DNA from 2 places in the Turicibacter sp. GALT-G1 genome. Region 2 is predicted to be linked to the other one. Evidence: a T-box and tRNA genes for the amino acid it is inferred to sense, from the RefSeq annotation. Region 2 holds a T-box; the other holds one or more tRNA genes.
The links. The T-box of region 2 lies ahead of thrS (threonine--tRNA ligase). A T-box ahead of a tRNA ligase gene usually reads a tRNA of that ligase, here a tRNA-Thr.

Region 1: it encodes a tRNA-Thr, which carries the amino acid that the T-box ahead of thrS (threonine--tRNA ligase) is inferred to sense. The anticodon was not compared.

Annotation. Positions count from the first base shown of each region.
Region 1 covers NZ_JAMQUS010000027.1:19,444-35,360, reverse strand. Annotated here, with positions in the region: gene whiA (DNA-binding protein WhiA) at 1-405, shown strand, start outside; gene gpmI (2,3-bisphosphoglycerate-independent phosphoglycerate mutase) at 653-2,194, shown strand; tRNA gene NEH74_RS05540 (tRNA-Thr) at 2,936-3,009, shown strand; gene eno (phosphopyruvate hydratase) at 3,277-4,566, shown strand; gene NEH74_RS05530 (AI-2E family transporter) at 4,905-6,008, shown strand; gene NEH74_RS05525 (sodium:calcium antiporter) at 6,125-7,096, shown strand; gene secG (preprotein translocase subunit SecG) at 7,149-7,379, shown strand; gene rnr (ribonuclease R) at 7,779-10,121, shown strand; gene NEH74_RS05510 (CapA family protein) at 10,151-11,647, shown strand; gene smpB (SsrA-binding protein SmpB) at 11,671-12,138, shown strand; gene NEH74_RS05500 (phytoene desaturase family protein) at 12,238-13,698, shown strand; gene NEH74_RS05495 (hypothetical protein) at 13,775-14,176, shown strand; gene NEH74_RS05490 (DUF4358 domain-containing protein) at 14,391-14,915, shown strand; gene NEH74_RS05485 (MBOAT family O-acyltransferase) at 14,986-15,917, shown strand, end outside.
Region 2 covers NZ_JAMQUS010000055.1:11,638-27,554, reverse strand. Annotated here, with positions in the region: gene thrS (threonine--tRNA ligase) at 1-1,443, opposite strand, end outside; T-box leader at 1,524-1,738, opposite strand; gene dnaI (primosomal protein DnaI) at 1,825-2,733, opposite strand; gene NEH74_RS09985 (replication initiation and membrane attachment family protein) at 2,739-4,097, opposite strand; gene NEH74_RS09980 (hypothetical protein) at 4,172-4,537, opposite strand; gene coaE (dephospho-CoA kinase) at 4,582-5,199, opposite strand; gene mutM (DNA-formamidopyrimidine glycosylase) at 5,200-6,045, opposite strand; gene NEH74_RS09965 (hypothetical protein) at 6,081-7,511, opposite strand; gene NEH74_RS09960 (GNAT family N-acetyltransferase) at 7,938-8,435, shown strand; gene polA (DNA polymerase I) at 8,504-11,140, opposite strand; gene NEH74_RS09950 (metallophosphoesterase) at 11,663-12,463, shown strand; gene NEH74_RS09945 (hypothetical protein) at 12,535-12,927, shown strand; gene NEH74_RS09940 (NAD(P)-dependent oxidoreductase) at 12,954-13,814, opposite strand; gene NEH74_RS09935 (hypothetical protein) at 14,162-14,845, opposite strand; gene NEH74_RS09930 (polysaccharide deacetylase family protein) at 14,861-15,727, opposite strand; gene NEH74_RS09925 (polysaccharide deacetylase family protein) at 15,870-15,917, opposite strand, start outside.

The DNA.
Region 1 (15,917 bases), on a different contig from region 2:
GAAGCAGAAAAAATTAGTGATTTCTTACGTGCAATTGAAGCGTATAATGCAGTGTTAAACTTTGAAGATGTTCGAATTTTTAGAGATATTCGTAATTCAGAGAATCGTCTCAATAATTGTGAAATTGCGAATGAAACTAAAACCATTGCAGCTGCTCAGCGTCAAATTGATAATATTGAACTAATTGACCTTGTTTATGGAATAAATTCGTTACCAGAACGTTTGCAGTATGTCGCCAATTTGCGATTAGAGTTTCCTGAGGAAAACTTAAGTTATTTGAGTGAAATTGCTACGGAACGCGGGATGAAGTTGACTAAGTCAGGGATCAATCACCGTATGCGTAAATTATCAGAAATGGCTGAGGAAATTCGTGAAAATCAACAAAAACGTTCAGAAGAAAATTAAAACTAAAGCGAGATGATTCTTATTAATCGTTTCAACTTAGAAACAGAAGATTAAGCCTTATTTGTAATATTTAATTATGGATAAGGTTTTTATTATATACAATGATAACTGCATATAATAATATAATTCGCTCATACTAAAGATGATTTTGCACAAAAATAACAACCGCTTACATTAGTGATAATCTTGTACTTGTGAATTAAAGTTTAGTATACTATAAATTAGATAAGATGAAGGAGGTAACATTATGACTAAAAAACCTGTAGCATTAATTATTTTAGACGGTTTTGGTTTACGCGATGAAACAGCTGGAAATGCAGTTAAAGCAGCTAAAATGCCAAACTTAGATCGTTTATTCAATACATACCCTCATAATACATTAGAGGCGTCTGGATTAGGTGTTGGATTACCAGAAGGACAAATGGGTAACTCAGAAGTAGGTCACTTAAACTTAGGTGCTGGACGTATTGTTTATCAATCATTAACTCGCATTAACTTAGCAGTTAAAAACGGTGAGTTAAAGAATGATCCAGTTATCGCTGAAGGATGCAAGCATGCATTAGAAAATGATAAAAAAGTTCACGTGATGGGATTATTATCTCCAGGTGGAATTCATTCTCACAATGAACATATCTATGCATTAGTTGAAGCTGCAAAAGCTCAAGGTGCAAAAGAAGTTTATGTACATGCATTCTTAGATGGGCGTGACACTGCTCCAAAATCAGCTTTAGAATACGTAGAAGCTTTAGAAGCTAAATTAGCTGAAATCGGAATTGGAAAAGTAGCAACTGTTTCAGGACGTTACTATTCAATGGACCGCGATAAAAACTATGATCGTACTCAATTAGCTTACGATGCAATGACTCAAGGAACAGGTGAAAAATTCGAATCAGCTAAAGCTGGTGTGGAAGCTTCTTACAAAAACGATATCTTAGATGAATTCGTTGTTCCATTCGTTGTTGATGCAAATGGATTAATTCAAGATGGAGATACAGTAATCTTCGCTAACTTCCGTCCTGACCGTGCACAACAAATCGCAATCGCTTTATCAAATCCAGAAAACGTAGCGAACTATGCTAAAGAAGGTAAGCCAGCATTAGATCCATCTAAAGGACCTAAAGATGTTTACTTCATCTCAATGATGTCTTATGGAGATGCTGTTAAAGGACCAGTTGTCTTCGGATTACAAGATTTAGCTAACACTTACGGAGAAGTTATCTCAGCAAACGGATTAAAACAATTACGTATCGCTGAAACTGAAAAATACGCTCACGTAACATTCTTCTTCGACGGTGGAGTAGATAAAGAAATCGAAGGAGCAACTCGTGTATTAATTAACTCGCCAAAAGTTGCAACTTATGATTTAAAACCTGAAATGTCAGCTTACGAAGTAGCAGACGCTTGTGTTGCTGAAATCAACAAAGATATTCATGATACAATCATTTTAAACTTTGCTAACCCAGACATGGTTGGACACACTGGAGTATTCGATGCAACAGTTAAAGCATTAGAAGCTGTAGATGAGTGTTTAGGTAAAGTAGTAGATGCAATCATCGCTAAAGGTGGAGTTGCAATCATCACTGCTGACCATGGAAACGCTGAAAAATTAGAAGATGAAAATGGTGGAGCTTACACAGCTCATACATCTAATCCTGTTCCAGTAATCGTAACTAAAGAAGGAATCGAATTACGCGACGGTGGAAACTTAGGAGATTTAGCTCCTACAATGTTACAGTTATTAGGTGTAGAACAACCAGTTGAAATGACAGGAAAATCAATTATTAAATAATTGATTTAATAAGTTATAAAAGGACGTTGCTAATGAGCAGCGTCCTTTTTAATTTATCCTGTGTTTTAGACAAATGTTGATATTTAAAAACATTGATATTAACTACTGTATCTTGTAGTTATCGAACAATGATCTAAGTAAATTAGTATGTTTTAAAGAAATATCAACACTCTTTTAAAACAGAACCTTAATTTGTAATTTTTTTAAAAATAAGGCCTTTTATTGTTAGTATATATTTATCACTCATCTGAGTTATTATAGTGATTAATCATTTTCATTTTTTAATTTGGAAAGGGGATAAAGCTCTTTAAAGATTTATAAGACTTCATCCGTAACCAATCTCTTTATAAAAAAGTTCTTCTTTACGAACCTCTCCATCAAACTAATCGTAGAGGACTTCTAAATCGTTTAAGTCTTTATAAGTAATAATATTAGCGTCGAGTTGAATCGTATCTGCAGTTGATTACCTTCATAATCAAATAAAGACTAGGTGTTAAAGACATTATACATCGTTTATAGGAGTTAAATAAGAGCCTTCCTTAATTTATTAGCTATTTTTCCTAATAAGAAAAATGTTTTTACCGATGAGATATCTAATTTAATAAGTTGTTTCTTTCATTATGCTAGCACTTTAAATGATTTAATCTTAATCTTTTGATTTAAGAGAGCCAGTTATTTTAAGTTAAAGTAGTATTTTTATTTTAAAAATAGGTAAAATGTGTTAAAATGTAATTGTAAAAAGCCAAGTTAGTTTAGTGGTAAAATAACGCAATGGTAATGCGTCGTCGCGAGTTCGATTCTCGCACTCGTCACCATTTTAGAATAATTGAGTCCAGCGTATGCTGGATTTTTTTATTTTTTTAATTTGAAGCATAAAAGTTGCTTATTTAGTTCATATTATTCACGGCATATAAATAAAACATTCGTTTTCATAATCACTGATGTGAACGTTATTTGGAATAGATTAGATTGGTTTAATTTATAAAAAAATAGCGTTTACAAATTAAAAATGTCTTTAATATGCAAAAAAATGTATTATAATAAGAAGTGTGAAAATTTTAGAAAAGAAGGAGATGTCATACATGCCTTATATTGTTGATGTATATGCTCGCGAAGTATTAGATTCTCGCGGAAATCCTACTGTTGAAGTAGAAGTAACAACTGAAAGTGGATCATTCGGACGTGCTTTAGTACCATCTGGAGCTTCTACAGGAATCTACGAAGCAGTTGAATTACGTGATGGAGATAAATCTCGTTACTTAGGAAAAGGTGTTTTAAACGCTGTTAAAAACGTTAACGACATCATCGCTCCTGAATTAGTTGGTATGGATGTTACTGACCAATGTGGAATCGACCGTTTAATGATCGCATTAGATGGAACTAAAAACAAAGGAAAATTAGGAGCTAACGCAATCTTAGGTGTATCTATGGCTGTTGCTCATGCTGCTGCTGATTTCGTTGGATTACCATTATACCGTTACTTAGGTGGATTCAACTCTAAAGAATTACCAACTCCAATGATGAACATCATCAACGGTGGAGAGCACGCTGACAACAACATCGACTTCCAAGAGTTCATGATCATGCCAGTTGGAGCTCCAACATTCAAAGAAGCTATCCGTATGGGAGCTGAAGTATTCCATGCATTAAAATCAGTATTACACGGTATGGGATTAAACACTGCAGTTGGTGATGAGGGTGGATTCGCTCCAAACTTAGAATCAAATGAAGCTGCTATCAAAGTTATCTTAGAAGCTATCGAAAAAGCTGGATATGTTCCAGGTAAAGACGTTATGATCGCTATGGACGTTGCTTCTTCTGAGTTCTACAAAGATGGAAAATACGTTTTAGCTGGTGAAGGTGGAAAAGTATTCACATCTGAAGAATTATGTGACTTCTACGCTGAATTATGCGAAAAATATCCAATCATCTCAATCGAAGACGGTTTAGACCAAGACGACTGGGCTGGATGGGATTACTTAACTAAGAAAATCGGAGATAAAGTGCAATTAGTTGGAGACGATTTCTTCGTAACTAACACTGAGCGTTTAGCTGAAGGTATCGAGAAAAACGTTGCAAACTCTATCTTAATCAAAGTTAACCAAATCGGTACATTAACTGAAACTTTCGAAGCTATTGAAATGGCTAAGAAAGCTGGATACACTGCAGTTGTATCTCACCGTTCTGGAGAAACTGAAGATGCTACAATCGCTGACATCGCAGTTGCTACAAACGCTGGACAAATTAAAACAGGTTCTATGTCTCGTACAGACCGTATTGCAAAATACAACCAATTATTACGTATCGAAGACGAATTAGGACAACAAGCTGTTTACAACGGAGTTAAATCATTCTACAACTTAAAAAAATAATTTAATTATTTTTTAAGAGAATGACTCTATCAAAACCTCTCTTCCTCCGACGAAGAGAGGTTTTTTTATGTATAAAAGTATCTTATTGTCTTAGATAATAGGTAATTATTTTTGGAAAGTATAAAAAATTGACTGCTATTATTATCGATCTGTATGATGGATGTCTTAGTACCGGAGTTTTTGATAGCTAAGGTTAATCCTAGAAATGCGACATAGATTTCACCTCATAGATATATATGAAGTTCTATCTTAAAATATATTCTTATTTTTTATCCAAAATAATACAATTATATTTAGAGTATGATAAACTAGTCATAGTTAAAACAAGGGGGAGTCTGATGAAACCATCACATGAATCTTTAAATTATAAATGGATTAATTATTTAATTATTTTGATTGGTGTACTAGTCGTTATCCATATTATTAAATTAATTTTCCCAATTCTTAAACCTGTTTTTTCAATGTTGAATATGATTATTTGCCCATTTTTAATTGTAATTTGTTTTGCCTATCTATTAAATCCACTCGTTGATTTCTTTTGCCGGTTAAAAATTAAACGTTCTTATTCGATCTTGATTACATTTATTTCAATTATTGGTGCAATTATCTATGCTATTTTTAGTCTCATTCCTTATTTAGTGGTTAACACTCAAGAGGTGATGAATCGAATTCCAGCATTAATGGAAAAGGTTCAGACATTACTTGATACGTGGCAATTTGATTATATGAATCTTTATGAGTACGATTTTAGCAAACTCTTTTCTCAAAACTCTCAATTATTTGAAATTTTTTCTAAGGTCTTAAATCAGATGGGGAATTGGATATCTTCATTTAGTAGTAGTTTTACCTTAGTACTAGGAATGATTTTTTTAGTTCCAGTTGTTTTATATTATATTTTAAAGAATTTTTATGAGATTCGAGATCAGATTAAGATTTTTTTAATTAAGCAGAAATGGAATAAAGTTTTTGAAGTATTAAAAGAATCAGAAGAAGTAGTTAAAGGCTATGTTTCTGGGACATTGTTAGTTTCATTAGCCTTATCAATCATTGCTTCGATTTATTTTTCAATTATAGGATTAGATAATGCCATCGTATTTGGAACATTAATCGGTTTTTTGAATATTATCCCTTATGTCGGTCAAATTATTGGAACGATTCCAGCTGCTATCTTTGGATTAATGGTTTCAGTTTGGACACCTGTTTATGTTGTTCTTGGAGTGATGGCCTTGAATTTTATTGAAGGGAATTTTATTAAACCCTTTGTCTTTTCAAAATCTATTGATTTCCATCCAATTATCTTATTAACACTTATTATTATTGGAGGACAAATTTTTGGAGTCGTTGGAATGATTTTTATTATCCCGATTGCAGGGATTTTAAAGATTGTTTGTCGTTATTCATTTGAAGCGTTAAAGGAATGGAAGCAAAAAGTTCGCGTATAGCGAACTTTTTTTGTCGAGTATTTAGAATAAATGAGAAGGCTACATATCGTCAGAATCCTTATCATACAGTTTAAAGACATTAAAAGGATTATAGTTGTAGTAGGGGGATCTGTTATATGGGAGTATTATTATTACAATACTTAGTTTTATCAATCATAGTTGTTGTATCATCCATTCGCATCTCATCCTGTGTGGATGAGTTGGATAAACAAACAAAAATGGGTGGGGCGTTAATAGGTGGAATTTTATTAGCAGGGGTGACATCGCTTCCTGAGTTAATTACTAGTATTTCCTCCACAACGATGTTAAATAATCCCGATTTAGCATTTGGTAATATTTTAGGAAGTAATACATTTAATATTTTTATCTTAGCAGTTGGGAATTTGTTTTTTATAAAAGCTATGCTATTTAATCATACTGGAAAATCGAATACAAAAACAAATATTATTAGTACGGTTATTTACCTCATTATTTTATTTAGTTTTTATAGTTTGACGATGGGGCGCATTGGTCATGTAGGTATTTCATCCATCTTTATCGGTATCTTATATTATATTAATTTAAGATTAATCTCAGATGAAGAAGACGCCAATAGTAGCTGTGATCAATCATGTTGTTCTTTACCTCTATTGATTTTTCAATTTATTTTTTGGGCTATCGTTCTTGTATTTTCGAGTCTGTTCATTTCTATTACAACAGATAAAATTGCTCAATCAACGGGAATTGGATCCTCGTTTATTGGAGCGATGTTCTTAGGAGTTGCAACATCCTTGCCGGAAATGACAAGCTTGATTAGTCTAATTCGTTTAAAGAATTATGATTTAGCAGTTGGGAATATTGTAGGAAGTAATTTATTTAATTTCGCCATTATTGCTTTGACTGATTTATTCTATTTATCGGGGAGTATTTTTGAAATTGCGGATACTTCTAATACATTACTTGTGATTGTTGGATTAAGTGAGTCGATTATTTTAACTTATATGCTGGTCAGAAAAGAAGTTAAGAATTTAATTTTATACGCTTTACCTTCTTTAATGATTGTTGGAATATATTTCTATTATATTGTCGCATCCTTAAATAATGGTTGAAATTGTATGTAGGATATGGTACAGTTTTGTTATAGTCTAAGGAGGGTTTAGGATGTTTCAATACGGTGTTGTAGATGTTTTATTTATGATTGTCTCTGTAATCCTAATTATTTTAGTAGCCTTACAAAGTTCTAAACAAGGGTTAAGTGATTCTCTTTCTGGTGGCAATAGTGAATTGTTTAAAAATCAAAAAGAACGTGGAGCAGAAGCCTATATTGTTCGTGCGACATATATCTGTTCAGTGATTTTCTTAATCTTAGGATTAATTATTTTTATGAAGTAATAGATGACTCATATTCAATTAGAATATGAGTTTTTTTATTTTTAGTCTATTTTTAATAAAGGTTATGTAGGGTCTAAGAGATATAAAAGGTATATTTGAGGAGCGTTTAAATGATGATCATTCAGCCGTTCTTTATTGTTTTGATTTAATATTTCTATGATCTTAGCCTACATTTAATTCCCTATATCAGAATGATTTTAAGTAATGAGATTAGTCACTTTTCGTAAATATTGGTTATTTTTATCATATAGAGATGATAATAGTGATATAAAATAAGCACATTTGTATAAACTAGTGATAGATAAGTAAGATGATGTACTTTATCTTATTGTAGTAAAAAATGGTTAAATGTTTGTTTAGTTATGATAGAATAGAAGTTATGAGTTGGAGGTGTGCTACTTGCGCAATACAGTATTAGAATTATTAGGGTCAAGCCAGTATGAGGCGATGACGATTGATGAATTAGTAGAATATTTACAAATTGAAGGAACAGATGCGTTTAAGCAATTTGTTAAATTAATGGTTGCCCTTGAAGATGAAGGGATTGTTGTTCGTTCTAAAAATGATCGCTATGATTTGGCGCGTGATTTAGGATATTATAAAGGAATTATTTCCATTCATCCAAAAGGTTTTGGATTTGTTGAAATTGATGACATGGATGATGTATATGTTCGTAGTGAAGATTTAAATGGTGCTTTACATAAAGATACAGTTTTAGTTAAAATCTTACCTTCTTCTAAAGGAGATAGTCTAGAAGGTGAAATCGCTCAAGTTCTCGAACGTGGAATGAAAGATTTCATTGGGACGTATTATGAAATCAAGCAGGTCGGTTATGTTAAACCAGATAATTCACGTTATCATGCAGTGGTAGCCATTCCAAAGAATAAAACGAAAGGCGCAGTAAAGGATCATAAAGTTCGTGTTCGCATTGTGGATTATTTAGAAAACAATGTTGTTAAAGCGGAAGTTACTGAGATTTTAGGTCATAAAAATGATCCAGGAATTGATATTTTATCAGTTGTATATAAGTATGATATCGTGCCTGAATTTAGTCCGGAAGCATTACAACAAGCAGCTGAAATTCCAAATGAACCAGACCCAGAAAGTTATAAAGGGCGTCGTGATTTACGTGGTGAAACCATTGTAACAATTGATGGTGATGATGCTAAAGACTTAGATGATGCTGTTCATGTTCGTATGCTTGATAATGGAAACTATTTATTAGGGGTATCGATTGCTGACGTTTCTTATTACGTCACAGAAGGATCACCATTAGATCGAGAAGCCTTCTTCCGTGGAACGAGTGTTTATTTAGTTGATCGTGTAATTCCAATGATTCCTCACCGTTTATCAAATGGGATTTGTTCACTAAATCCACAAGTGGATCGTTTGACAATTACATGTGAAATGGAGATTTCACCAAAAGGTGAAGTGGTAAGTCATGAAATCTTCCCATCAATTATTAAAACAACGGAGCGTATGACGTATAATCATGTGAATCGTATTTTAATTGATGAAGATCCAGAATTATGTGAACGTTATGCTACATTAGTTCCAACGTTTAAATTAATGTATGATCTTTCAAAAATATTACGCGAAAAACGTCATGACCGCGGATCAATTGACTTTGATTTAGAAGAGTCAAAAATTCTTGTCGATGAGTATGGATTCCCAATTGATGTGGTATTACGCCAACGTGAAATTGCAGAACGTATTATAGAGGACTTTATGTTAGCAGCAAATGAAACAGTGGCTGAACATTTCCACTGGATGGACGTCCCTTTTATTTATCGTATCCATGAGCATCCAAAACCAGAGAAGCTAGAACGTTTCTACAAATTAGCTCGCGCTTTAGGTTATGAAATTAAAGGAACAAAAGATCATGTTCATCCTAAAGCACTTCAAATGATTACAGAAGCTGTTCATGGAAAACCAGAACATGCCGCGATTAATACCATGATGCTACGTTCTTTACAAAAAGCTCGCTATAGTGAAGAAAGTTTAGGACACTTTGGATTGGCAGCGGAGTTTTATACTCACTTTACATCACCTATTCGACGTTATCCAGACTTAATTGTTCACCGTTTAATCCGTCGCTATTTATTTGATCAAGATTTATCAAAAGAAACATTAGATTATTACACTGCAATCATGCCAGAGATTGGTGAACAAACCTCAAAACGTGAACGTGATGCTATCGACGCAGAGCGTGAAGTAGAAGATATGAAAAAAGCAGAATATATGACTCAATTTATTGACGAAGAGTTTGAAGGTGTTGTTTCATCGGTAACGAAATGGGGAATGTACGTTGAATTACCGAATACGATTGAAGGGCTTGTTCATGTGAATGATTTAACTGATGACTACTATGAATTTGATGAGGATAACTTAGCATTAATTGGACGCCGTACAAAGGCCATTTATAAAATAGGTGATATTGTTAAAGTTGTCGTTGCAGCAGCAAGCAAAGAGGAGCGTACGATTGATTTCCAATTAGTTGGAATGAGTAAAAGTCGTCAAAGACGTGGATTCAAACGTATTGATACGCGTGGAACGTCATCTTCAAGAAATAATCGCTCTAAAGAGCGTTCGAAAGATAGAAAAGGGAATACAAAAGATTATCGTCCAGTGCGTTCTCGTAAATCATCGAAGCCATCGGACAGTACGTTTAAGAATCCTAAACCAAAACGTAAAAAATCAAAAGGATCTAAGCCAGTAGGGCAAGGGAAAAATAAAAAATAGTTTAAATGCTGAAAGGGAGCAAGGAAGTCATGATGAAGAAACTAAAATCAATTAAGTGGCGTAATGTCATTTTGTTCTTATTCGTCATGGTTGGTTTATTGGTATTAGCTCAATCATTTGTTCTACCAGATATGATTGGATGGAATGTTGACCGTGTCAAGCACTATGAGGCAGGCAACGATATTACAATTGTTTATCAGAATGTCTACTCTGACACAGTACCATATGGTACTGTTGCCAACCAGGAAAAATGTAATAAAAACGAAGATTGTGATGTTGTTTTAATATTCTCTAAAGGAGAAGATGTTTCAAGTCAATCGGAATCTGAGATTAAAGCTTACTTAAATCAGTTAGTGGAAGAACAACTAATTAATCCTAAAGAAATTGTGTATAATGAGCCACAATATTCAAATGATGTGAATCAAGGCTATCCTATCAGTTATGATGCTAATCCTTATGAAGGTATCATTGAAATTACTTTTTCACAAGGGCCAGAAATTCACGTCTATGATGCAACAATGGTAGCAGTTGGTGATATCTTGCTTCATGACACAGTTTATAATGATTTTCGCTTAGAAGAAGATACCTTCGATTTCAGCCCGTTATTGGAAAATGTAAAACCATATATTGAGCCAGCAGATTTTGGGTTTGCCAATCAAGAAACAAATATTGGAGGTGTTGAAGTTGGATTATCTTCTTATCCTAATTTTAACAGTCCTTATGAAATTGCAAGAGATTTAATTAATGTTGGATTCAATATGTTTGCTCGTGCTAATAATCATACGTTAGATAAAGGGGAATCTGGAGTTTTAGCTGCCGAGAAAAATTGGGAAATGTTCGAGGGAATTATTACGGCTGGATCAACTGATTCTAAAGAAAAACGTGATCAGATTTCTGTCATTGAAAAGAACGGAATTAAATTAGCTTTATTGGCCTATTCTTATGGATTTAATGGTTATCGTGTCCCAGACGATAAATCTTATTTAGCGAATGAGTTTGATTATGAACAAGCTGCGATTGATATTGAAAAAGCAAAAAGTGTCTCTGATGTGATTGTCGTTTCGATGCATTGGGGAGTGGAATATTCAAATACTCCAAGTGAAGCACAAATTGAACAAGCTCAATGGCTAGCCGATCAAGGTGTTCATGTGATTATCGGAAGCCATCCTCATGTGTTACAACCGATGGATCGTTTAATTGGGAAAGATGGAAATGAAACAGTTGTTGCTTATTCATTAGGTAATTTTATTTCAGGTCAGGTTGGACTTGAACGCCTAGTAGGTGGTATCATGAAGATTGATATTAACAAAACAACAATTGGTGATGGGGTCGAAATTGAAATAGGTCAACCTCAGTTTATGCCGACTTATAATTATGCTGAAGCTTCAACTAAAGGTTATCGATTAGTACCATTGATTGACTCTGCACAAGCTGAGTATTTTGAATCTATCAAAGCGTTAATGGAGACTTACTCACCAAATGTCGATGTTGTTGACTATATTACTTATGGTGAATTAGAAAAATAAAGTTTTTAAAAGGTGGTGAAGAGATGCCAAAAGGTGTGGGATCAACAATTGCTCAAAATAAAAAAGCTGGGCATGATTATTTCATCGAAGATACCTTTGAAGCGGGATTAGTTCTTCAGGGAACAGAGATTAAGTCAATTCGCGCGGGGAAAGTTAATTTACGTGATTCATTCGTTCGAATTGAGCGTAATGAGGCTTTTGTTCACAATATGCATATTTCTCATTATGAGCAAGGAAATAGATTTAATCACGATCCACTTCGTACAAGAAAGTTATTACTTCATAAACGTGAAATTGCTCGTTTAATTGGAGTTCAAAAAATGGGAGGATACTCTTTAATCCCATTAAAGTTATACATTAAAGATGGTTATGCGAAGCTATTATTCGGGATTGCTAAAGGTAAGAAAAATTATGATAAGCGCCAAGATTTAAAAGCAAAAGATGCTAATCGTCAAATTGAAAAAGCATTACGTGATCGTCAAAAATATTAATTTTAAAAAGGTAATACATTGGATTCCGATGTATTACCTTTTTTGCTTAGGGATATATTAATGGGTGTTTGTTGCTAATAAAAATAGGATGTGATTTTAATGAAGGAAAAAGTCATTATTATTGGGGCAGGGATTGGAGGATTAGCCACTGCTTTGAGATTATTAAATGCTGGATATGAAGTAGTTATATATGAAAAAGAAGATAAGGTAGGAGGAAGAGTTAATCGTATTCAGGAAAAGGGATATACATTTGATTTAACCGCCACGATTTCTATGATGCCTCAAGAGTTTTATTTGCTTTTTGAAGAGTTAGGATTGAGATTAGAAGACTATATAGAAATAAGCTATCCTAAATCGCTATATTATACCTTTTTTAAAGATGGAACCTATTATGATTTTTCTACTGATTTAATTAAATTAAATAGGCAATTAGAATCTATTTCTACTAAAGATGCAGTAGGCTATTTTCAATTAATGAGTGATATTTATGAGAAATATCAACTTGCTAATCAAGCGTTTTTAAGTCAATCGTGTGATCAAGCTTCATCATTTTTTACATTTAAACATTTAAAAGAAATTTTTAAGTTAGAACCATTGAGTAATGTTTATGATTATGTTTCTAAATTTATTAAGGATGAAAAATTAAAAGAGTATATCTGCTTTCAAACAATGTATATTGGAATGTCGCCCTATGATTGTTCAAGTATTTATACTTTATTACCAGGTGTGTCACAATTTTATGGATTACCGCATTTAAAGGGAGGGATGTATCGTCTTGTGGAAGTCATGGAGCAACTGATTAAAGAGTGGGGAGGAATTATTCATACGAATTCACTTGTTGAAAGTTTAGTAATTGAAGATAAATGTGTTTTGGGTATACAGTTATCTGATCGAATTGATAAAGGAGATTATATTATTGCCAATGCACAGGTACCTTATGTGATGCATGAATTACAGTCAATTATACGTCCAAAAGAATATCATTTATCATGTTCTGCTTTTATCTTATACTTAGGACTTAAACAAAAGCTTCCCATGTTAAATATTCATAATATTTATATTAATCAAGCATTTAAAGAAAATATCCAATCTGCTTTTGATGGAAAGTTACCAAAAGAATCCTCTTTTTATTTTTATGTTCCAAGTCGTATGGATGAAGGGATGGCTCCAACTAATGGTGAGGTGATTAATGTTATTATTCGAGTGCCTAACTTAAAGGCACAAAATGTTGAGTGGAATGAGCAGACTATCTTGTTATTAAAAGAACAAATTTATAAAGCTTTAGCTCAGGTAACAAAGATTGAACATTTTAACGAGTTAGTAGAAGTAGAAAAATACTTAACCCCAGTAGATTTAGCCACACACTTTAATTGTTATGAAGGGATTGCATTTGGATTGAGTCATGATTTAACCCAAACGAATTACTTTAGACCCCACCATCAAAGTGATGATTTAAAGCGATTATATTTTGTAGGTGATTGTACACATCCCGGAACTGGAATTTCCCTCGTTTTAAAATCTGCAAGACAACTTTCTAAACAAATATGTAAGCATATCTGAAAATCATCGAACATATACTTTTTGAGGTAGTGCCTATGATTGATTGTGCATCGTCAGAAATTAAGGGGGGGATAATATGTTAAAAACTGAAACACTTAACATTATCGAATTTAATAATGGTCAGCTAAAAAAGCCAGTTTTAATTAGATATACTATTGTCATTAATTCGAATGAATCACAACCTTATGATGAAGATGCCTTGAAATTAATTGGTTTCCTTAAAAGCTTACCGGAACAGTTTGAAACAATTGAGCTATATTATGAGGTTGCTGATGCTAAAATTACACATCTAGTTCGCCAAAGAATTACTGTGAAAGTTAATGGTGAATTATATTCGACTTATGTCTTGGATGATGATTTAGATTTATTTTTTAATCTATTAAGGCTTTTTAAAAATTATGAATATTATGTCGATGGGGATGAACAAAGTGTTAGCCCTATTAGGTTAGCCCAGGCTTTAAAGACCTATCAAATTTAATAATCTCATCAGGAAGAGACTCTAATTGTTCATGAAGGAGTCTCTTTTATACTTCATATTTTTAACATAGCTAGAAGTTTTAAGTTATTATTTAATCATAAATTTAATTATTTTATGAAATTATGGAACAATATACATAAGACAGTCGTCTAATTTAATGTAAACGAAGAGAAGTACCTAAGTAAAAACGAACTAAATAATGGAGGAAGTTAAAATGAAGAAGATTAAATTATTAATGATGACTTTATTAATTACAGTTTTAGCTGTTGGATGTAGTAAAGGTTCAGAACAAGGTGGAGAAACAGGTGAAACGTCACCAAAACAAATCATAACAAAAATTCAAGAAACATTATCAAAAGCTTATGATACACCTTTAGAAGATGGGGTATTATCTGGATATCATTTAACTGACATGACAAATGAAGAAGAAATGTTAATGTATGAAGGAATTTTTAATTCAGAAGATATTAAGTCAGGATATATTTTACAGCCTATGATGAATGTTAAGTCTGAATTAATCATTGTTGCAGAAGCTAAAGATGCTGAGTCAGTTGAAAATATTAAGGCTTCATATGAAAAAGTTTTATCAGATCAAGATGCAATGTGGTCTCGTTATTTACCAGATCAATATGAGTTAGTAAAAGCAAATAAGATTCAAACTCAAGGAAATTATGTGTTATACGTAACAAGTGAACAAGTGGAAGAAATTGTTAAAGTTTTCGAAGAGCAAGTAAAATAATAAATAAAGAAAAGTAGATTGGGTTTTGCTCAATCTTCTTTTTATATAATAGGAGAGGAGATGAGAATCATTGGTTTTTAGTAGTTTAGTTTTCTTATTTGTTTTTTTACCTTTAACATTAGTCTTATACTTTATTGTTCCACGTAACTGTCGTAATTTTATTTTATTAATAGTGAGCCTCATCTTTTATGCTTGGGGAGAACCTATCTATATTTTATTAATGTTATTTTCTACGGTGGTGGACTTTATTCATGGATTATTGGTTGAATATTATGCTGATCAACCAAAGAAAGCAAAGCGGGTTGTTTTATCATCAGTATTTATTAACTTAGGATTGCTTATGTTTTTTAAATACTCAGGCTTTATTATTTCTAATATTAATCAATTATTAGGGGCACAGTTTAATATTCCTTCTATTGCTCTACCAATTGGAATTTCCTTTTATACATTTCAGACAATGTCGTATACTATCGATATTTTTAGAAAGGATGCACCAGCGCAGCGAAATATTATTAGCTTAGGCGCCTATGTGACTATGTTTCCACAGTTAATTGCAGGACCGATTGTTCGATATCAGACTGTTGCCGATCAATTAAACAATCGAGTAGAGACTCAAGCCCGATTTGCTGATGGGGTTCAACGATTTATCATTGGACTTGGAAAGAAGGTTTTGTTAGCAAATAATATTGGTTTGTTGTGGGATCAAATTTCATCAACAGAGACCTCAAATCTTTCAGTTTTAACGTCGTGGCTTGGTGTGATTGCCTTTGGACTTCAAATTTATTTCGATTTTAGTGGCTATTCAGATATGGCTATTGGACTTGGAAAGATGTTTGGATTTGAACTGTTAGAAAATTTTAATTATCCGTATATTTCACAAAGTATTACTGAGTTTTGGCGTCGTTGGCATATTTCCCTTGGTACATGGTTTAGAGATTATGTTTATATCCCATTAGGTGGAAATCGAAAAGGGAAATGTCGCACTTATTTTAATGTCTTTGT
Region 2 (15,917 bases):
GATATCGTGCCCTAATGCTGTTTTGATTTGGATATCAAGTTTAGGACCATAGAAGGCTGCTTCCCCTTCTGCTTCAATGAACGGGATATTATTTTCAATTAATGTTTCACGTAACATTGATTCTGCATTTTCCCACATTTTATCATCATCGAAGTATTTCTCTTTGTTATTTGGATCACGTAAAGATAAACGATAGTAGTTGATTTCTACACCGAAATCTTTGATCACGCGATGAATTAACTCTAAACAACGTGAGAATTCTTCTTTAATTTGATCTGGACGAACAAAGATATGTGAATCAGTTAACGTCATCGCACGAACACGCTCAAGACCTGTTAAAGCACCTGATGCTTCAAAGCGATGTTGGATAACTTGCTCTGCATATCGAATTGGTAAATCACGATATGAACGTAATTTTGTTTTATAAACCATCATGTGATGAGGACAAGACATTGGTCGTAAAACTAATTCTTCATTGTCCATTTCCATTGGCACGAACATATCTTCTTTGTAATGTGCCCAGTGTCCTGATGTACGGTATAAATCAACTGATCCCATAACTGGAGTTGCAACGTGTTGATATCCATACTCTTCTTCTAGATCGATAATATAACGCTCAATTTGTTGACGAACTTTCATCCCGTTTGGTAACCAGATTGGTAGTCCTTGTCCAACTAATGGACTGAATGTGAATAATTCTAATTCACGTCCGATTTTTTTATGATCACGCTCTTTACGTTCTTCTAAAATACGTAAGTGTTCAGCTAATTGATCTTTTGTTAAAGCAGCTGCCCCGTAAATACGAGTTAACATTTTGTTATCACTATCTCCACGCCAGTAAGCTCCCGCTACATTTAATAATTTAAAGAATTTAACATCTTTTGTATTACCCACGTGAACTCCACTACATAAGTCAGTGAAATCTCCTTCAGAGTAAGTTGTAATAACTTCTCCTTCTTTAATAGCATCAATTAATTCTAATTTATATTCATCATTGGCAAAGAATTCTTTTGCCTCTTCACGGCTTAATTCACGACGGATAATTGGTAAAGCTTCTGAAGAAATTTTTTGCATCATTTTTTCAATCGCTGCTAAATCTGATTCAGTGATTTTTGCTTCTGTATCGATATCGTAATAGAATCCATCTTCGATAGCTGGTCCTACTCCGAATTTTGCATCTGGATATAGACGTTTAATCGCTGCTGCCATTAAATGAGCCGCAGAGTGATTAATGATTTCCCAAGCTTCAGGGCGATCATTTGTAATTAACTCGATTTTTGCATCTGCCTCGATTGGACGAGTTAAATCATATAAATGTCCGTTTAATTTAGCTGCCACACAACGTTTACGTAATCCTGGTGAAATTGATTGAGCAATCGCTTCGGCAGTAATTCCATTTTCAAACTGTTTCACATTTCCATCTGGGAAAGTAATGTTAATCATAGTGTTTTCCTCCTTTTTGTGATTCATGATGATCGGAGCGAATTTTTATGAATATAAAAAAATCGCTCCTAATCTTAACGAGTAGGAACGATTGAAATCGCGGTACCATCCTATTTCCGATAAAGTAAAAGACTTTATCAGCAACTTAATTCAGCTTTAACGCAGCCAGCGGGAATCTTTTTCAAGTCCAGTTCAAAGGGAGTAATTTAATAAGCGTTCTTAGAAATCTTACAGCCGAGGATTTCCTCTCTAAAAAGTCGTTTTTATTAAACCTTATCCTTATCAAAACTTTTAATATGTGACGAATTACCTATATATTATATGTCTGATTCATATTATAATGCATGATTTTTTTGAAATCAAGAAAAAATACTTCAATTTTTATCGTTTTTGGCGATAGTTTGTTCCTGTAATGGCCACAGGGGTTGTTAAAGCTTTAATGCGTTCTAATACACGAGCTCCTTTAATTTCTTCCACTTCACCTTTTTGCGTATAGGAATAATGATGTTGAAGCTGATTATAATCGAGATTTGAAGTAAAGAAGGTTGGCAATCCTTGGTGCATACGATAGTTTAAAATTCGCCCCAACACTTCGTCACGCATCCAGCTCGTCATGGACTCACTTCCGATGTCATCAAGCATAAGCACTTCAATTTGTTTTAATTGCTCAATCTTATCATACGCACTACTGTTTTCACTATTAAATCCTGATTTAATTTCAGCAATTAATTCTGGAAAATAAACAAGTCCACAAACAATTCCTCGTTGAGATAAAATGTTAGCAATTGCACTTAACATATATGTCTTTCCAGTTCCAAATGGACCATATAGATAAAGCCCACGCCCTTTTTTTGTCGTCATATATTCATGGATGAACAACGATGCCTTTTCATAAAACTCGGCACGCTCCGGATCCATAATAAATTGTTCGAAATTTGCATTTAAAATATCAGCCGGCATATGGAAACTCTTAATATTTTCTAAATGTTTTTGATTTAACGCATACTGACATGGCGTATACGCCACCTTTAATTGCTTATAAGAAGGTTTCAGTGTTGGATAATGGCCTTTAATAGGTTGCCTACAACTATTTAATCCTACACATCCGTTACACTTTTCTTTATTTCTTAAAAACTCATCTAAATCAGAAATATAATTCGAGATTAAAGATGGATCAATGTCATCTTGATATTGATGTAATGCTTTTGCAATCTCAGGTTCATTTAAAATTTCCGTATAAGCTTCCTTCGCCCCTGCTGGTCTAGCCATTAAATCTCCAATTCGTTGCACCACTCTCACCCTTTCTGATTTAAAAGTTGACTTTGTAATTGTTTCATACGTTCGATCTTTTGTAAATCGTCATCCGTTAATGACTTCTTCTCTTCGACACGTTGTGCATTTGCCTTTAACCAATCTGGCACTTGTTCTTGTCGTACGACTCGAGCTGTCTTTGGATACACCTTCGCTGCTGCTGGCATTGTTTTTTCAATTTCACGTTTTTGTTTTGCTTTTAACATTGTCTTAACTTGTACCATAGCCTTTTCAGTTGTATTAATTTCTTTACGTTGCCATTCACCCGCAATTTTTTCAACCAATTGTTTTGGCAAACGCCCATCTGAAATATTTAATACATAATCAATTAAAACATTAACAACTCCTGGTGCCATCTGTTGATCGACCATTAACCACTCTACTAACTGCCGATCAGCTGGAACGGGCTCTTTTTGGTGATATTTAAAACGTAGGAAATCAATTGGATTTTGCGATAAATGGACAAGTAATTGCTTTTCTTTTGATAAAGCAGCTTGTGTCTCATCCATAAGTGGCGCCTCCTGTTTAGTTTTTGGCATCTCCACAACCTCAATCGGCTTACCTTTATTCAAGAATTGGAAGTATTGTTTCGCTTGCTTGCGGAACACTTCTAAATTCACAAAGCCATCCGTATCAAGGGCATCAAAAATGAGACGCGCTAGTTCATGTTCATCTAGCTTATATAAAAAGGCAATTTTATTAATTTGATCTAATAGCTTATCAGATAATATCTGATCATCCATTCCAAACTGCTTCAGTAAGGCAAATAACAATTCTTGATCAAATGCTAATTCTAATTTAACACCCTTTTGATTATCCGCCACTGTCGGTAAAGGACTTGCCTGTAAAGTAGCAGAAGAACGCATAAGAACCGTTGTATCAAAAACTTCATTGAAAGGTTTTGAAATATTTTGTCCTTGAATGTGTGGGAGTTCTTGAACAAATAATTGTTTTAATTGCTGATAATCATGATTTCCAACTTTTAAATTTAAAAAGACGTTAATAATCCCATCATTAAAAAAGGCTTTTGCCTGCATCGGTTTCTTTAAATAATATGTCAAATGATGATCTTCTTCGGTGACATACACTTGAATCAATCCAACTGCTTCTAACTTATATCGTAAAGCCAATAAATCTTCTACTCCAACATTTAAAACTTGTAATAATAAGTGATGTGAAAATAAAGAGGGACTACTTTTACTAGCTAATGTATTTAAAGTCATATATAAGCTAACGGCCACAGAGCCGATAATAGGTTGATAAAGTAACGTTAAAATTTGCAATTCTTCCGAAGTCATCATTTGTGTGACACAAAGTTCGAATTCTGTATTCGGTTTAATCATCGTTGTATCCACCACAAACACTCCTTCTGTTAAAATGTGAAATCCCTATTTAAAATAGGGATTGATTTCTTATATTATCGGTTTAAAGCAAGACCTTTAAACATTAATCGCTTATCTAATGCTTGATATAAAGACTGAATGACTTTCTTTCCTTTTCCAAAGCTGATTAGACCTGCTGTATTTACTGTAAAATCCACCGTCGTTTCGATTGGATTAATTTTTACAATCGTGACGATAACCTCACAATCTTTACGTTTCAACATTAATTCTTGACGAATATCGTCTTCAAAGGCAACATTGAAATCTAACTCTTTAGCGACCTCTAACAATCCTGCCTTTGTTTGTTGATAATTATTTTTATAATAGTGTGTCATCAACACCTCATCTGTCGCCCTTTCCCCCGACTCGAAGTGCGTTTTAAACATGTCCATAAATCCCATTTTTAATTCCTCCCATCATTTCATAGCAACTCTATATGTCAAGACTAATCTAAAGAAGTCTGACATGCTTTTTCCCAAAGCATCTCAAACATCTCCTCAAATTGAGTTCGTAACTCACTCATGGAGCGCTCATTAGTTAAAACATAATCAGCACGATCTCGCTTTTGTTCGAGTGACATTTGTGAATTAATTTTCGCTAACGCGTAATCCTCATCAATTCCATCACGCTTCATCAAACGTTTTACTTGAATGTCACGTGGAACATAAACAACTAATGTACAATCAGCTAATGATTCAAAATCACTTTCAAACAGTAGCGGGACATCAAGTACCACAAGTTGTTCCCCATTTCGTCTCGCAACTTCAATTCCCTCCACTATTTTTTGTTTGACTAGCGGATGAATCATTTCATTTAACTTATACTTTGCCGACTCATCATGAAAAATAATCGAACCTAGTACATCACGAGCTAATTCTCCATTTTCCTTAATCACAGATGAGCCAAACTCATGCGCTAAATCATACAGTAACTGACTTCCTGGCTTCTGAAGTTGTCTCACAATACGATCTGCATCTAAAACAACAATCCCCTTTTCTAAAAACCATGAAGTAACTGTGCTTTTTCCAGATGAAATCCCACCTGTTAATCCAACGACTAACATTTACTTCATCTCCTTCGCCGTTAACTTCTGACACGTTGGACAGAAATAGGTCCCACGTCCACCGACTTTAATTTTCTCAATCGGTGTGTGACACTCGTAACAGTTCTCTCCTTTTCGTTGATGAACTAACAGCTCATTTTGAAAAGTTCCAGAAACTCCATGCGAGGAACGAAACGTACGAATCGTCGTTCCACCTAATTCAATTGCACGCGCTAATACTTCTACCGTATATTTTACCACATTTGCAATGTCTTTGTCTGTTAATTCTGAGCTTGAAGTTAATGGATGCAATCGGGCACGATAAAGAACTTCATCGACATAAATATTTCCAAGTCCACATACAACTGTTTGATCAAGTAACAATGATTTAATCGGTTTCTTTTTGTTCTGAATTTTTTCTTTCACATATGATGGTGTAAACTCTGTTGCAAAAGGCTCTAAACCTAACACTTGAAACGGCGCCGTCGTTTCTAAATCAATGGCTTTATCGTATAAATGATACGTTCCGAATTTACGTGTATCTTGATATAATAATCGTTTTCCATTTTCTAACGTGAAAATCGCATGAACATGAGGATTTAATTCAAAATCAGAATCCACATAAAAATACTTTCCTTCCATTCGTAGATGAGATAACAATTGATAATCATCAAAATGAAAGACTAAATACTTCCCTCGTCGACTCACTTCTTGAATGGTTTGATTAATTAATTTTTCCTTAAATTCATCTGCACTCATATTTTTTACCATGGGCTCATAACGAAGTTCAATGTCTTTAATGGTTTGACCTTTTACCGTTTGATTCAATGCCTCTTTAACGGTTTCAACTTCTGGTAATTCTGGCATACTATCTAACTTCCTTTTTCGTCTAATCTAGTTGTTTATTTATTAATTGACTGATAAATATCAGCCATCATGATTAATGTTGCATTCTCAACTAATTCTAATTCAAATGAATGGTTCATCAGAGGACCTCGGAACACAATGCTTAACGATGTTGTGGCCTGAACTTCATTCAATAATTCATATACCTCCTGTGTTGAAAGCTCCACTTCGCTCCACTCAATCACACGATCATCAATCCAAACTTGTTGTTTTTGTGTCGAATCAATATCAAAAGAATATAATAATTGATTCTCTGCATAAATGTCAACTTGCTCAAAATCATTCAAAAATTCACTATAATAGCCAAGTAAAATTGACATGGTTGCACTCGTTAACTCACTATTAGTCACGAGTAAAGGCATCACATTTATATATTGTTCGACTTGCTCCTCTTCTACACTTTCATCTACTTCTTTTTTCACAGTTGTAAAAGTATTGGTTGCAAAAGAAATCACATTAAATGACGTGGTAGCTTGTAATGGAATCCCATTATAAGAGATGATTTGTTGGCTGCTTTCCGTATTTAAATTCACTTGAATTTTAGACGCATACTTGCTCATCACCTTATCTCGACGTTTCATTCGTTGCAAACTAATCTCTGATCTTTTTAACTCAAGTGTCTCCGCATACTGTGTGCCAAATGAATCAGATATTTGCTGTAAATACGAGATAGCACTTGCTAGTTCATCTTTTGCCAGGAAATCATCAACTGTTTTAATTGCTTCGACATAGAATTCAGACTCATAGTACCATTTCAAAGCGTTAACTAATTCATCTTGATCCGTTTGCGTCAAGTAATCCAGACGTCGAATCGCTTCAATATAATTTTTTTGCTCATAGTACTGATGAGCTTCCGTTAAATATTGATTTTTGATACTTTGAATACATTCACGTCTTTGTATTTTAGCTAGTTCATAATAATATTCGTCGTTAAACATCACTTCTTGATAAGAATCAATTGCCTCCTCAATCAGCCCTTGCTGTTGAAGACTGAATCCTTTTAAATAAGCGCGCTGAGATTGATAGTATTTTTCGACCTGACCTATCGTCTCTATAACCTCATCATTTGAGAAAAATAATGGTTCAATGACTTGTTCATATTGCAAATACTCTTCATACTCAATCTTTCGAAGCATATAAAGATTCGCATAATATTGATACCGACTAATCATAGCCGGTTCTAAATCGTTCTTAATTCGTTCACGATAATCACTATCAACATTAAGCATACGCTGATAGACAGCCCCTACCTGATTAGGTGACACTTCATCGTATAAATAACTTACCAAAAGATTCAATTGATTTCGATACAAAATCACATGATGATTATAATAGAAAGCACCTCCAAAAATAAAAACAATCGCTAAAACCAATCCAACTTTAAGCGAAAAAAATTGACATCCCCTAGTCTTTTTTACACCCTCCATTAACTACACCCCAGCTAAACTACTTTTATAATCATTTTATCATACAACCACTACGCAATTCATCAATTATTCCATTTTTTCACAATGTCATGAACAACATACAACACCATAAAAAAATGGTGCTTAATTCATTCATCAAGCACCACCTATCCCATAAAAAGATTCAACAAAAATCAGACGACTATCCTGTTCAAACTAGATAAAATACGCCTCATCATTAGCCTCACTTTATTTTAAATACTTATATCCCGCTTCAAATAACGACTCATCTTCTAACTTTAAATCTCATTCAATTAGCCACTGTAAAACTGTTTTTTCAGCCTCTCATATTAAATTAAAACCTTTAGAGGATTATAAGAAAATCTATGAATAGATGTTATCCTCCTTTCATAGAATAAGTTATTCTAAACCAAACGGAGTGATCTTATGCATGTGATTTCTGTCTCTTCCAACCCCGAGTTTGTAACTCAGGCGATTAGTTATTTCCAGGGAAAATGGGCTTCACCAGAAAGCCTAAAGGTTTATGAAGATTGTATTCTTCATTCACTCAACACAAAAAGTCCGCTACCTCAGTGGTATCTCCTATTAAAGGAAGATAAAATTATCGGTTGTGCAGGGTTAATTACAAATGATTTTATTAGTCGAATGGACCTCTATCCTTGGCTATGTGCTCTATACATCGAAGAACATGAGCGCCATCATGCATATGGCTCAATCCTTATTGAACACATCAAACAAGAGGCAAAAAAACTAGGGTTTAATTCACTTTATCTTTGTACCGATCATATCGGATACTATGAAAAATATGATTTTCACTATGTAGGGTTAGGCTACCATCCTTGGGGAGAGACCTCTAGAATTTACGAAGCACATTTAGAAGAAAAAACAACTGACAATCCCCTAACCTCAATAAACCGTGATTAATTTAACACACAAAAGGACATCACCAATGAATGGGATGTCCTTTTGTTATTATTTATTTAGAATACTTCTTACTTAGCATCGTACCAAGTTGGTCCGTATGAGTAGTCAGCTTTTAATGGAACTTGTAGTTCGACAACGTCCTCCATTGTTTTCGTCACTAATTCGATCATCATATCTAGTTCTTCTTGTGGAACTTCGAAGATTAATTCATCGTGTACTTGAAGTAATAAACGTGATTTTACGTTTTTCTCAAGCATCGCTTGATGAACATCAATCATCGCTTTTTTGATGATATCGGCCGCTGTCCCCTGAATTGGCGCATTCATTGCGGTACGCTCACCAAATTGACGAATGGCATAGTTTTTCTGTGTTAATTCAGGAATATAACGACGACGATTAAATAACGTTGAAACATAACCATTAAACTTCGCATACTTCACCGTATCTTCCATATACTGATGAATTCCTGAGTAAGTTTCTAAATAATGATCAATATATTTTTTCGCTTCTTTTTGCGTAATATTTAAATTTTCCGATAATCCAAAGGCACTCATTCCATAAATGATCCCGAAGTTAATTGCTTTTGCTGAGCGACGTAAATCTGACGTCATCTCGTCTTCTGACACTTTAAAGACATCCATCGCTGTTTTCTTATGAATATCCTCTCCATGTTTGAAAGCATCAATTAACGACTCGGTATTTGAAATATGAGCTAAAATTCGAAGCTCGATTTGCGAGTAGTCAGCTCCTAAAATCACCCATCCTTCTTGACTTGGCACAAACGCACGACGAATCATGCGTCCCTCCTCTAAGCGAATCGGAATATTTTGAAGATTTGGTTCAATTGAAGAAAGACGTCCGGTTTGAGTCAGCGCCTGGTTGAAAATCGTGTGGACTTTTCCATCTTCATAGCACGCTTTTTTCAACCCTTCAATATAAGTCGAATACAATTTCGTTAACGTACGATACTCCATAATTAATTTAATAATTGGATGAGCATCACTTAACTTTTCTAATACATCTGCATTCGTTGAATAGCCTGTTTTCGTTTTCTTAACAACCGGTAACCCTAATTTTTCGAATAATACCTCTCCTAATTGCTTCGGTGAATTGATATTAAACGGTGCTCCCACATGATCAAAGATTTGGGATTCTAATGCTTCAATACGCCCTTTTAAATCTTGACCCATTTCATCTAATGTCGTTAGATCAAGAGACATTCCGTTATACTCCATCACTGCTAGTACTTCAGCAAGAGGCATTTCCATCTCTTCAAATAAACTTAACTGCTCTTGTTCTTTTAATTGCTCAAGCGCGGTTTCTTTTAACTTAAAGACTGCAGTTGCAATATCAATGGAATGTTGGGCCACTTTCTCGATCGGTGCAACGGCACGTTTCGCCCCTTTTCCATACACTTCTTCATCATATAACACATCGTCATAATCATAATGTAGAGCTACTTTTTTGAATTCATTACTTACATTCGTTGGATTAATGACATATGTCGCTAATAATAAGTCAAAATCAACACCACGTAAATCAAATCCTTGCCACATTAACGCAACACGTGAACGCTTCACATCAAATACTGATTTTTTAACACCTTCATCCGCTAAAAATGACATGAATGCTTGGCTTTCCTTTGCCACTTCAAAAGGCACATAATAAGCGTCTGTCTCATTTACAATCGCAATTCCTAAAATATTAGCCTGATGGTAGTTTTCCTCAAAAATCTCTACATGAATGGCACTATTTTGATAACTTAACGTTTCTAACTCTCCCGCTTCTAAAATGATACGAATCGGTGCTTTCGGCTTTTCTTCTTTTACTTCTTCAAGCTTCATTTTTTTTAGAAAGGCATTAAACTCCATCTCCTTAAAGAAGTCCATGAGTTCTGCTGCCTCTGGTCCTTGATACAATAAGTCGTCAAATGTAACTGGAAGTGGAACTTCTTTATGAATCGTTGCCATACGTTTACAAAGCAAAGCCTGTTCCACATTCGCTTCTACTTTTTCTTTCATTTTCCCTTTTAACTCATCTGTATGAGCTACTAGGTTTTCAACTGTTCCGAATTGTTTTAACAATTTAATCGCTGTTTTTTCTCCAACCCCTGGGATTCCTGGTAAGTTATCCGATGGATCTCCCATTAATCCTTTTAAATCAACAATCTGACTTGGCGATAATTCATATTTAGCAAAGACTGCTTCTGGTGTAAATGACTCAATATCAGTTACCCCTTTTCGTGTAATATGAACGGTTGTCTTTTCATCAGCCATTTGAAGTAAGTCTTTATCTCCCGTAATGATATGAATTTTTTCAAAATCCGTTTGCTCACCAAGCGTCGCTAATGTTCCGATAATATCATCCGCTTCATAAGTCGGTAATTCTAAACGTTTCACTCCTAGTAAGTCTAAATATTTTTTAATTAAATTAATTTGTGAACGCATTTCATCTGGCATCGGTTTACGTCCATCTTTATAACTATCTAAAAACTCATGTCTGAATGTCGTTTTCCCTGCATCAAAGGCCACTAGCATGTGCGTGTGATTATAATCATCCATGACTTTATTCATCATGTTGACAAAACCATATAACGCATTTGTAAAAATACCTGTGCTTGTCTTCATTAAATTCCCGCTATATGCTGTTGCATAATATGCACGGTACATTAAACTATTTCCGTCTATTAAAACTAATGTATTCATTGCATCAACCCTTATCTCTAGCATATTTTTATGCCTTGTTTACTATATTGTACTATTATTTTAACACATCAAAACTGTTTAAAACACATTTTTACAAGGACGGTGCTCAAATGAATCAAAATTTAAACACAAAATCTCCACAACTCTTTCTACTTTTTAATATTACACTCCTTCTAACCTTTCCCCTAACCGGAGGGACACCTCTACTTCTTCATCTTTTATCAATAGACTCACTCATTCTGGCTCATTGGCTTCCTGCCATCATCTACTTCGGCATTCTCAGTTCTAGCTTTTGGGGTGAAAGAAGTGAATATACATCTATGACACGCATCTTTTGTTTTTTATTTATGCTTTACCATCTCATTCACTTATTTTTCAACATCAACTAATTTCCATCGTAACTGTTGATGACTTTAAGTATGATGTAGTAAATGTATGTTATTCATCTGTTTCTATATAGAACTAAAAAAACTATGATATAATATCGTCATAAAAGTTTTTTTGGTAAAGGATGAATTTATTATGAAGAAATTCCCTATCTATGTACTCTCAGTTGCAGCAATTATTATTGTATTTTTCTTTTACTCGCTATGTATTTTAAAGTATAGCATTAAAGTAGAAGAAACCATTATTAACAGTCTAAATATTCCAAGCAGTTTTGATGGAGTCCGACTGATCCAATTTAGTGATTTACATCTTAAAAATGAAGAAGATTTAGTGCTTCTTGAAAAATCTGTAAATGAAATCAACCGTCTTGAAGCAGACATTATTCTTTTTACCGGGGATCTATTTGAAAAAGGAGCCATCACTTCAAGTCTAAGCTCACAAACAATCGAAATTCTCTCTCAATTAAAACCTTCTCTTGCTAAGCTTGCCATCTTAGGGGATAAAGATTTAAGCCAGCCAGATGAAATCAGTCATATTCTTACGACATCTTCTTTTAAAATTCTTCGTAATGAGTCACTTGAACTCTATAACGGTAGCAGTGAAGGCATTAATTTTATCGGGATTGATTCGTTATCAAGCTCACCTGATTTGAATACCTTGCTTTCACAATCTACTAATACGAATAATTTTAACATTCTACTCCTTCATGAACCAACATTAGCTGCAAAAGTAACCGATTATCCAATTGAAGTTCAACTATCTGGACATTGTAGAGGACAATCTAGTACATCAGGTTGTTCTCAATTTTATTCAGGAACTTATCGCTTTGCCGATCAATTAACCTTACAAGTCAACCGAGGATTAAATCGACCAAATAACATAGGTAACTTATTAACTCGTCCGACACTTTATTCATTCCTTTTAATCAAAGAATAAAAGTGAGTCAGATGTCATCCCCCTTGCATATCATAAATTAGGACTGCAAGATGAAGGAGGAGTCTGAATTGATGCCAATGAATTATCCAAATAGCGTGCCGTCTCAAGTTCCTTATCGAACAGCTGCACCATTAACCAATCAAGTCCCTAATTTATCAGCGATGCCTGGTGTTAATCAAGATGAAAGATGGGGATTTTTACCTTTTATCGGCGGGTTAGCTTTAGGAGGACTATTATTTGATGGATGGGGTGGTGGTCGCCCTTGTTGTGGAGGAGGGGGATATGCCTATCCTGTCTATCAACCCGTTTACCAACCGGTGTACTACCAACAACCCGTATATACACAACCATCTTATCCCGTTTACCAACAACAAGCTTCACAAACTGGATATTATGGACCTTATAATCCAGTCATGCCGACTGAAACAACCGTATTAGAAAGTAATAAATATTATTTATCATAATAAAAAGTAGACCGGAGGTCTACTTTTTATTTTTCATATAATTTATAGAGAGCTTGTGTTCCACAGTTTTCTAACTCTCGTTTTTGACATTCTTCATACAAGCTTAAGACTAACTCAAGTCCTGGTAAATCCACATTCATTGCCTTCGATTCACTACAAGCGATACGCATATCTTTAATAAAGTGTTTAATAAAGAAGCCTGGATTAAAGTCATCTTTAATAATACGTGGCGCCATATTGCTTAATTGCCAGCTTGCTGCCGATCCGCTCGTTACTGCCTTTAAAACAGTCTCTAAATCTAGTCCAGCTCCTTTAGAATAAGCAAGGGCCTCAACCATTCCGATAGCCGCTCCTGCAATGGCAATTTGATTCGCCATTTTTGTATGTTGACCACTACCCGCAGACCCCATATAAACAATCGTTTGACCCATTAACTCTAAAATCGGTAAAATTTCATCATATGCTTCTTTGTCTCCACCAACCATAATCGTTAACGTTCCATTTTTCGCCCCAACATCTCCACCTGTAACAGGTGCATCTAAACACTGTAATCCTTTAGCTTGCCCTGCTTCATAAATACGTTTTGCTAAATCTGGTGTCGAGGTTGTCATATCAACTAAAATTGAATGAGCTTTTGCATGATTCACTAAACCATCTTCACCTAAATACACGCTTTCAACATCTGCTGGCACGCCAATAATGGTAAATATTAAATCACAAGTTGTTGCAATACTCTTTACATCATCACACCAAATAGCCCCAGCCTCGACTAAGCGATCAGCTTTACTTTTTGTACGATTATAAACATATAAGTCATGACCCGCTTTTAACAGATGACCTGCCATTGCTTGACCCATGACACCAATTCCAATAAATCCAATCTTCATGAACTTCCCCCTCTTTCTTTGACACGATTAATTACTTCTATATACAACCAGAAATATTTTCTACATTTACTACGGCAACCTAAATACTTAATAATTATGCCGTGGGTCACCTGCCATGCGAAGCATGTTTCCTCCGCTGGTAGGGTATGGGTCACCTAGCGATTTCTGAAAGAAATCTAATCCTCAACTGCTAGGGCTTGGGTTCCCTGTCATTTGCAACGGAAATGTATTCTCCGTTGATAGGGTCTTAAAAGTTTTTTACACCGTAAAAAACTTTTCTGGACTTACATAAATTATAACATACTCAAATGCAAAAAAAGCTATGAATTAAATTCATAGCTTTAAAATTATTTTTTAAATAAATAGTCAGGCACACCTTTATTGGCAATCGCTTCATAGTATTCCGTTTTCACCGCATAATACTCCTCAATTGATTTCATATACTCTGTATGTAATTCTTCAATTGTATTAAAAATCATATTAATAGTTTGGAAGTATTGAACTGCTTCACTTGTTTTTGTATTATAGAACATTTCTTCAAAATTAGTTAGCTCTTTTGCTAGTACCTCTAACTCAGCATTTAAAGCAACTAATTTCTCCGTACGTGCTTGTTGTAAAACTGACATTTGTTTACCTAATGATGCTAAGTTTTCAGGAAGTTTTGATAACGTTGATTCTACTTTATCAAAATTAACTTCTTCTAACTGACTATTCATACATGTCACAACATTAGCTGTGTAATCTTTTAACACTTCATATTCTGCATTAAATGATGTAAATAACTCTGTTACATCCTGGCTTCCATCATAAGTTTGTCCTACTAGAATAATCTCACGCACATGTGATTGCAAGGCATTTAATGTCGTTTCTAATGTATCCGGTGATTTTTTCTCACAGGTTACAATCTCTTGATCAATTTGTTGATAAAATTGGAATGCTTCAACTTCAGGGAATTTATAAGTAAGAGCAAAGAATACCCCAATAGTTGCGATTAATCCAATAATAACAAATGGTAAAAATGGTTTACGCATATACTCAATCCTCCCCTATAAATCATCGCTTCCGAATAGATTTTTAACAATGTGATTATCCGGATTATATGGTAAAAACTCATATCCTAAGTCAGTATAATATTGAATAACTTTTGGTAAGACTTCAACTGTGACGTCTTTTTCATGGAATAAAACAACGGTTTGTCTTGGATAATTCCATAAATTCATACAATATTCAATATTTTTCATAATACTATCGACTGAAGCTCCTGATTCCCAATCTAATGAATCAACATCCCAGTCCCAGCATTTAACCCCAATTTTATTTAACTCTTCAACGTGAGCATCTGTAAAAGTTCCTCCACCTGTCCCATAAGGGGCACGACATAATTCACTCTCAAATCCACCTGTAATTTCTTTAAGGAGTGCCTGTTCTTCTAACATCTCACCGGCAAAGTTTTGAGCCGCATTCTCGTCACCATATAAGGTTGAATAATCATGCGTCATCGAGTGCATCCCAATGTAGTGACCGGTATCTGCCATACGCTTTAAGATATCTTTTGAACCACTATATCTATCAATTGATGATCCTAGAACAAAAAATGTTCCTTTAATATCATAACTATCTAAAATGTCTAAGATTTTCTCTGCATTTTGAGATGGCCCATCATCAAATGTTAAATAAACAAATTTAGCCTCTTTGTTATGCCAACTATTAACCGTCGTAATCGGTTCAAAATTTAAAGAACTTGGCTCAACAGTCGCCACACTTAAGCTATTTACTTGTTGAAAAATATTAAATACGAAACTTCCAACAACAAGTAAGAAAGCCACTAATGTAAAAATAATGTAAGCCTGTGGTTTTACACGATTGCGGCGACCATAACTACCATAATTTGAATAATACTGTTGTCTTGCCACTACTTTTCCCTCCATCTGTTGTATTTGTTTTAATTATACAATACCCATTGTGAAAATGCATTCTAAATTCCAACAATATTCTACAAAAACAGAAGGTAATTTATGGTTTATATTATTTCTTTTTGGCTCATAATAAATTTGACTATTTTTTCATACAATCAAATTCTTCCCCCTCATAATAAGGCATAAA